DNA from 2 places in the Microbacterium sp. SA156 genome. Region 1 is predicted to be linked to the other one. Evidence: predicted binding sites of a transcription regulator. Region 1 holds the regulator's gene; the other holds the start of a gene.
What was found. The regulator HrcA, encoded in region 1, represses chaperone genes, less so after heat shock. The targets are predictions, from matches to a motif close to TTNGCACTCGNNNNNNNCGAGTGCNAA.

Region 1 (4,146 bases):
GCTCTGCGACCTGCGCCGTCGTCGCGATCGGCGAGACCTCCGCGATCCACGCCCGGTGCGCCTGCTTCGCGGCCTCGCGGACGATCGAGGCCCAGCGGGCGCGACCCTTCTCCGCCTTCGGCCCCTGCCAGCGCGAGACGCTGCGCGCCGCCTGCCACGGCACGACCTCGTCGATGCCGAGCTCGGTCGCCGCCTGCACCGCGAGCTCGTCCCGATCGCCCTTCGCGAGCGCCTGCACGAGCACGAGCCGCGGGGACTGGGGCGGCAGATCCTGGCGCGAGGCGATCCGCACGACGACGCGCTGCGGCGAGACGCTCTCGCACGTGCCCGCGAGCCACGCGCCGCGGCCATCCGTGACCGTGACCTCCTCGCCGACGCGCACGCGGCGCACGGATGCGGCGTGGTGCGCCTCCGCACCCGTGAGCTCGAGCTCGCCGCCGGGCGAGACCGCCCCCGCGCGCTCGTCGTGGAAGTGCAGCGCCATGGGCCCTAGCCGCGGAACCGGTCGCGGAGCTTCGAGAACAGCCCCTGGTGAAACTCGGCCAGGCGCGGCGCGGGCGCCTTCGTGCGCCGCGCGAGCTCCTCGAGGAGCTGACGCGTGCGGTGATCGACCTTCGTCGGCGTGACGACCTGGACGCCCACGCGCAGGTCGCCGCGACGCGAGGTGCGCAGCCCGGTGATCCCGCGCTCCTTGATCGTCAGCACCTCGCCCGACTGGATGCCAGGGCGCACCTCGACCTCGACCTCGCCGTCGAGCCCGGCGATGGTCGTCGTCGTGCCGAGGATCGCGTCGGTCATCGACACCTCGAGGGTCGCGAGCAGGTCGTCCCCGTCGCGGCTGAACACCCGGTGCGGGGCGACCGTGACCTCGACGTACAGGTCGCCGTTCGGGCCGCCGGCGGGGCCCACCTCGCCCGAGCCCGGCAGCTGCAGACGCAGGCCCGTCTCGACGCCCGCGGGGATGTCGAGCGACACGGTGCGGCGCGAGCGCACGCGGCCCTGGCCGCCGCAGGTCGCGCACGGGTGCGGGATGACGGTGCCGTAGCCCTGGCACGCGCCGCAGGGCTGCGACGTCACCATGTTGCCGAGGAGGCTGCGCACCTGGCGCTGCACGTGGCCCGTGCCGCCGCAGATGTCGCACGTCGCGGGGCTCGTCCCCGGCTGGCAGCAGGACCCCTGGCAGGTCTCGCAGAGCACAGCCGTGTCGACCTCGATGTCGCGGTGCGTGCCGAACACGACATCGCCGAGCTCGAGCGTCACGCGGACGAGCGCGTCCTGTCCGCGCTCTCGGCGCGAGCGCGGCCGACCGCCGCGACCGCCGCCCGAGGCGCCGAAGAACGTCTCGAAGATGTCGCCGAATCCGCCGAAGCCCGCGCCGCCGAACGGCGACTCGTCGCCGCCCATGTCGTAGCGGCGGCGCTGCTCGGGGTCGCTGAGCACGTCGTACGCGTGCGTGACCGACTTGAACTCCTCCGCGGCCTCGGGTGCGGGGTTCACATCCGGGTGCAGGCGACGCGCGAGCTTGCGGTACGCCTTCTTGATGTCCTCCTGCGACGCGTCCTTCGACACGCCGAGGGTCTCGTAGTGATCAGCCACATCAGCCTTCCTGCGGGCGTCGTGCGCCCGTGCTCCGATCCGTCGGGCGACGCGTCAGCGCCGGCCCTCGTCCTCGTCCAGCAGCCTCGTCAGGTAGCGGGCGACCGCCCGCGCCGCAGCGAGGTTGCGGGGGTAGTCCATGCGCGTGGGCCCCATGATGCCGATGCGCGCCGCGCCGACGGCCGAGTCGTACTCGCTCGCGACGATCGACGCCTCGGAGAGCCCGAAGGCCGCGTTCTCGCGGCCGATGCTCGCCGAGAGACCCTGCTCGTCGGCGACCATCTCGCTCATGAGCCGCAGCAGCGTCACCTGCTCCTCGATCGCCTCGAGGAGCGGATGGATGCTGCCGCGGAAGTCCTGCTCGCGCTTCGCGAGGGTCGCCGAGCCCGCCAGCACGAGGCGGTTCTGGCGGAACTCGTCGAGCTCCTCGGCTGCCGCCTGCGCGATCCTGTGCAGCGCGCGATCGACGGCGCTGACGGGAGCGGCAGCGAGCTCGGCGCCGCGCTGCAGCTGCTCGGCCGCGTCGGCCACGGAGCGGCCGGCGAGGAGGGGCACGAGGCGCGCGGCGACCCGCTCGATCGACTCCGCGTCGAGCTCGTCGGCAAGGCCCGTGATGCGCTGCGACACGCGGCCGGTGTCGGTCACGATGATGACGAGCACGCGGCGGCCGTCGAGCGGCACGAGCTGCACGTGCGTCACGCTCGCCCGGGCGAAGGACGGGTACTGCACGAGCGCGACCTGTCCGGTGAGCTGCGTGAGGAGGCGGACGGTGCGCGCGAGGAGGTCGTCGAGGTCGGCCGGGTCGCCCAGGAACGACGCGATCGCCGACCGCTGGGCCGATGACAGCGGGCGCAGCTCGGCGAGGTGGTCGACGAAGACGCGGTAGCCCTTGTCCGTCGGGACGCGGCCCGACGACGTATGCGGCTGGGCGATGAGCTCCTCGTCCTCGAGGAGCGCCATGTCGTTGCGGATGGTCGCCGCCGAGACGCCGAAGGAGTGCCGCTCGACGATGGAGCGGCTGCCGACCGGCTCGTGCGTGTCGACGTAGTCCTGCACGATGGCCCGGAGCACCTGCAGTCCGCGGTCGCTGACCATGTGCGCGCTCCTCTCCTGGCACTCGATGTCTCGGAGTGCCAGTCTACCGACCCGAGGCCGGGAACGGCATGCGCGCCGGCCGCCTGCGCGGCTCGGCCGACCTCAGTCCGTGAGTGCCCGCACCACGGCGTCCGCGAGAAGGCGGCCGCGGAGGGTGAGCACGATCCGCCCGCGGAGCGCCGCCCCCGGCTCGATGAGGCCGTCGGCGATGAGGCCGGCCACCGCACGCCGCGCGTCATCCGGCAGCGCGTCGATCGCGAGCCCCTCGCGGATGCGGCTGTGCAGCAGCACGCGCTCGAGCTGCTGCGCGGCTGCGTCGGGGCGCTCCCGACCGGCGGCCGGCGACTCCCCCGCGGCGAGCCGCTGCGCGTACGCGGCGGGATGCTTGACGTTCCACCAGCGCAGACCCGCGACGTGGCTGTGCGCACCCGGACCGAAGCCCCACCAGTCGGCGCCGCGCCAGTACGCGAGGTTGTGGCGCGAGCGACGGCCGTCGCCGCGCGCCCAGTTCGACACCTCGTACCACGCGAAGCCCGCGTCGGCGAGCATGCGGTCGGCGAGCTCGTACATGTCGGCCTGGAGGTCGTCGTCGGGGGCGGGCACCTCGCCGCGGCGGATCTGCCGCGCGAGCTTCGTCCCGTCCTCGATGATGAGCGCGTAGGCCGAGATGTGGTCGGGTTCGAGCGCGAGCGCGGCCTCGAGCGACGCGCGCCAGTCGTCGATCGACTCGCCGGGGGCGCCGTAGATGAGGTCGACGCTCACGTCGAGCCCGACCGAGCGCCCTGCATCGACCGCCGTCCGCACGTTCGACGGCGTGTGCGTGCGATCGAGCGCCGCGAGCACGTGCGGCACGGCCGACTGCATGCCCACCGACATGCGGGTGACCCCCGCCCGCGCGAGCTCCTCCGCGACCGCGGGAGTCACCGTGTCGGGGTTCGCCTCGACGGTGATCTCCGCGCCGTCCGCGATGCCGAACGCGCCGCGGACCCCCTCGAGCATGCGCGCGAGGTCGCCGGCGGGCAGCAGCGTCGGCGTGCCGCCGCCGAAGAACACCGTCTGCGCGGGACGCAGCGCGCCCGCCTCGGCGAGCACGTCGCGCGCGAGCGCGACCTCGCGCAGGAGGACGTCGGCGTACTCGTCCTGACGGGCTCCGCGCAGCTCCTCGGAGGTGTAGGTGTTGAAGTCGCAGTACCCGCAGCGCACCCGGCAGAACGGCACGTGCAGGTAGACCCCGAGATCCGTCGCCGAATCGATCGGGAGATCGCGCGGGAGGCGGCCGTCGGCGGGAGCGGGATCGCCGACGGGGAGGGCGCCGGCCATCAGGAGCCGGTGTGGAACAGCGGCGAGATCGCGCGGAGGTACCCCGCGAAGAGCGCCTTGCGGCGGCGGCGCACGAGCGTCTTGAACAGGCGGTTCCAGAAGGTCATGGGGCGGTCGAACGCGCGCACCTCGAAC
Region 2 (4,146 bases), on a different contig from region 1:
ATCGAGACGAGCTGCGACGAGACCGGCATCGGGATCGTCCGCGGACGCACCCTCCTGTCCAACACGATCGCGAGCAGCATGGACGAGCACGCGCGCTTCGGCGGCGTCGTGCCCGAGGTGGCCGCCCGCGCGCACCTCGAGGCGCTGCAGCCGGCGATCGAGCAGGCCGTCGCCGAGGCGGGCATCCGGCTCGCGGATCTCGACGCCGTCGCGGTCACGAGCGGGCCGGGCCTCGCGGGTGCGCTCATGGTGGGGGTCGGCGCCGCCAAGGCCCTCGCCGTGTCGCTCGGCAAGCCGCTCTACGCCGTGAACCACCTCGTCGGGCACATCGCGGCCGACATCCTCGCCGACGACAGCGAGCCGCTCGAGTACCCGACCGTCGCCCTGCTCGTCTCGGGCGGGCACACCTCGCTGCTGCTCGTCCGCGACCTCACGAGCGATGTCGAGCTGCTCGGCGAGACGGTCGACGACGCGGCGGGGGAGGCCTTCGACAAGGTCGCGCGCATCCTCGGACTGCCGTACCCCGGCGGGCCGGAGATCGACCGCGCTGCCGTCGGCGGCGATCCCGATGCCATCCGCTTCCCCCGGGGCCTCTCGCGCGCGAGCGACCGCGAGAAGCACCGCTGGGACTTCTCGTTCTCGGGCCTCAAGACCGCCGTCGCGCGGTGGACCGAGCAGCGCGAGGCCGAGGGCGAGGACATCCCGATGGCGGATGTCGCGGCGAGCTTCCGCGAGGCCGTCGTCGACGTGCTCGTGACGAAGGCACTGGATGCCTGCGCGGAGCATGACGTGCCGCGACTGCTTCTCGGCGGGGGCGTGATCGCGAACCGCCGTCTCCGCGAGGTCGCTCTCGCGCGCGCCGAGGCCGCGGGCGTGACCGTCCGGATCCCGCCGCTGCGGCTCTGCACCGACAACGGCGCGATGATCGCCGCGCTCGCCTCCGAGCTCATCCAGTCGGGCCACAAGCCCTCGACGCTCGCGTTCGGAGCGGACTCGACCCTGCCCGTCACCGACATCCAGGTCGCGCGCAGACCATGACCGAGCCGGAGGACGCGGCGCAGCTCGACGACGACGAGCTGCTGAACGCGGTGCCCTCCCGCTCCGACCGGCCGCGCCGCCGCGTCTCGCTCTCGAGCCCGTCGCTCGTGCTCGGCATGTTCGCGCTCACGATGTCGTGGTTCACGCCGTGGGTCGCGCCGCTCGCGCTCATCGCCGTCGTGCTCGCGGTCATCGCGCTCGTCCGCCGACATGCCGACCGGGCCCTCGCTTGGTGGGGATTCGGGTTCGGCGTCGTGGCGATCGCCTACTGCGGCGTCTGGGCGCTCTGGATCCTCGGCCAGCTCGGCGAGGCGCCCGTCATCGAGCTGCCGGCCGCGTAGCCGCTACACGCGGTCCGCGAGGATGGCGGCGCGCCGCCCGCCGATGCGCGTCATGAAGAGCGTCGCCGATCCGTCGCCACGCAGATTGAGCTTCTTCCGGAGGAGCGCCGGATCGACGTCGACGCCGCGCTTCTTGATCTCGAGGGTGCCGATCCCGCGGGCGCGGAGCGCCTTCGCGAGCGCCTTGACGTCGGCGGGGAGCGTCTCGCGGACGCGGAACGACGAGACGAACGGCGTCGTCAGCGCGGCGTCGCCCGTGAGATAGGCGATGCCGGGAGCGATCGGGCCGGCCTCGAGCGACCGGGCGACCTCGCCGACGAGGCGCGCGCGGATGACGGCGCCCTCGGGCTCGTGCAGGAACGCCCCGAGCTCGTGCACCGGCTCGTCCTCGGTGTCGGCGGGAGCGGTGAGCTCGTGCGACGCGTCGCCGCGGATGACGAGCGCGGCCCGCCGCACGCCGTCGCGCGCGAGCGCCCCCGACCAGAGCACGAGCTCGACGGTCGACCCGTCGACGCTCACCCACTGCGCCTCGACCTCGTCCGGGATCGCCTCGCGATCGTGAGCCGGCCCGAGCTTCATGCCCACGGGCATCCGCTCGCCGAGCGCGTGCGCCCAGTCGAGCGCGGGGGAGTAGTCGGATGGCGCGACCCGGCGGGTCTCGGAGTGACCGCTCGTGCGACGCGCGGGGTCGAGCCAGACCGCGTCCCAGCCGGAGAGGTCGACCTCCTCTGCGCGCTGGGAGCGCACCTCCACGGCATCCCCGAACGGCCGCAGGTTGTAGGCCGCGAGGGCCGCCGTCACAGGGTCCGCGTCGACTGCGAGCACCTCCATCCCGACGCCGGCGAACGCGAGCGCGTCGCCGCCGATGCCGCAGCCGAGGTCGGCGACGCGCTCGATCCCCGCCGCGCGCATGCGCCCTGCATGGTGCGCGGCCACGGCCATCCGCGTCGCCTGCTCGACCCCCGCGCGGGTGAAGAGCATGCGCGCCGCGAAGGGGCCGAACTTCGCCTCCGCCCGCGACCGCAGACGCACCTGGCCGACGACCGCCGAGACGAGGTCGGGGGAGTGGCCCGCGGCCCGGAGGCGCGATACCGTGCGGGCGACATCCGCCGTCGTCTCCACGGGGTCCAGCGCGTCGAGCAGGGCCAGGCCCTCGGCGGTCAGCAGCGCGTCGAGTTCTCCCTGCTCCATGCGTCCATTCTCGCGTGTCATCCTGTGTCCTCGAATTGGCACTCGCGTTGCGGGAGTGCCAGGTCCCGCCCTACACTGGCGTTAGCACTCTCGTCATGAGAGTGCGAACTGAGTCTTCCGTCGAAGCAACGAAAGAAGAGGTACACCGTGTCGGTTTCCATCAAGCCGCTCGAGGACCGCATCGTCATCAAGCAGGTCGAGGCCGAGCAGACCACCGCCAGCGGTCTGGTCATCCCCGACACCGCCAAGGAGAAGCCCCAGGAGGGCGAGGTCGTGGCCGTGGGCCCCGGCCGCATCGACGACAACGGCAACCGCGTTCCGCTCGACGTCGCCGTCGGCGACCGCGTCCTGTACAGCAAGTACGGCGGGACCGAGGTCAAGTTCGGCGCCGACGAGTACCTGGTGCTCTCGGCCCGCGACGTGCTCGCGGTCGTCGTCCGCTGACGACACGCCTTTCCTGGAGGGCCCGGCGCTTCGGCGTCGGGCCCTCCTGCATGCGCGCGATCCTGTCGAGGCTGCCGCGGTCTGGCAGGAATGCGCCGGAGGATGACCGCCGCGGCACCGTCCCGGCCGCCCTCGCGGGCCACCTGCCGACCTAGGCTGGATCGGTGACCACGCTCTCCGCCACTGGATCCTCGGAACGCGAGCGGGCGCTCGGCACGGGGTACGGCTTCAGCGCCTACCTGCTGTGGGGTGTGCTCCCGCTCTACTTCGTCTTCCTCGCGCCGACCGGCCCCTGGGAGGTCGTCGCCTGGCGCGTCCTCCTCTCGCTCGTCTTCTGCGCCATCCTGCTCACCGTCGCGCGCGGATGGGGCCGGATGATCGCGGTGCTGCGGAACCCCCGTCTCGCGCTGTGGACGGCGATCGCCGGCGTCCTCATCTACGTCAACTGGCAGACCTTCCTCATCGCGACCCTCACCGGGCACGTCGTGGAGTCGAGCCTCGGGTACTTCATCAACCCGATCACGACGGTCGTCCTCGCGGTGCTCGTGCTGCACGAGCGGCTGCGCCCCGCGCAGTGGGCCGCGGTCGGCATCGCGGCCGCGGCGGTGGTCGTGATCGTCGTCGGATACGGCTCCGTGCCGTGGATCGCGCTCATCCTCAGCACGTCGTTCGGCCTCTACGGGCTCGTCAAGAACCGGATCGGCGGCGCGGTCGACGCGGTCAGCGGCCTCGCGCTCGAGACGATGTGGCTCGCGCCGGTCGCGGTCGTGCAGCTCGTCGTCGTCGCGGCGACGGCGGGGCTGACCTACGGAACCGTCAGCACGCTGCACACCGTGATGCTGTCGCTCGCGGGCGTCGCGACGGCCGTGCCGCTGCTGCTTTTCGCGGCAGGCGCCCGGCGCATCTCGCTGACGGCGGTGGGGCTCCTGCAGTTCATCGCGCCGATCCTGCAGTTCCTCGTCGGCGTCGTCGTGCTCCACGAGCCCATGCCGCTCGAGAGGTGGATCGGCTTCGGCATCGTCTGGGTCGCGCTCGTCGTGCTGAGCGTGGACATGATCCGGCACGCTCGTCGCCCCCGACCGGCCCTGGAGCCCGAGCCCGTCGCCTGAGGCCGGCGTTCTGGGGCGGCGTT

Region 2: a site for HrcA is predicted at 2,606-2,632, ahead of groES (co-chaperone GroES). Genes of this name have one in related genera too.

What each region holds. Positions count from the first base shown of each region.
Region 1 is NZ_JBAKGU010000012.1:18,580-22,725, forward strand. Features, by position in the region: gene ACOWU6_RS12040 (16S rRNA (uracil(1498)-N(3))-methyltransferase) at 1-484, opposite strand, end outside; gene dnaJ (molecular chaperone DnaJ) at 490-1,596, opposite strand; gene hrcA (heat-inducible transcriptional repressor HrcA) at 1,651-2,691, opposite strand; gene hemW (radical SAM family heme chaperone HemW) at 2,794-4,011, opposite strand; gene ACOWU6_RS12060 (DUF1990 family protein) at 4,011-4,146, opposite strand, start outside.
Region 2 is NZ_JBAKGU010000009.1:10,718-14,863, forward strand. Features, by position in the region: gene tsaD (tRNA (adenosine(37)-N6)-threonylcarbamoyltransferase complex transferase subunit TsaD) at 1-1,038, shown strand, start outside; gene ACOWU6_RS09865 (hypothetical protein) at 1,035-1,379, shown strand; gene ACOWU6_RS09870 (THUMP-like domain-containing protein) at 1,383-2,570, opposite strand; gene groES (co-chaperone GroES) at 2,718-3,014, shown strand; gene rarD (EamA family transporter RarD) at 3,179-4,123, shown strand.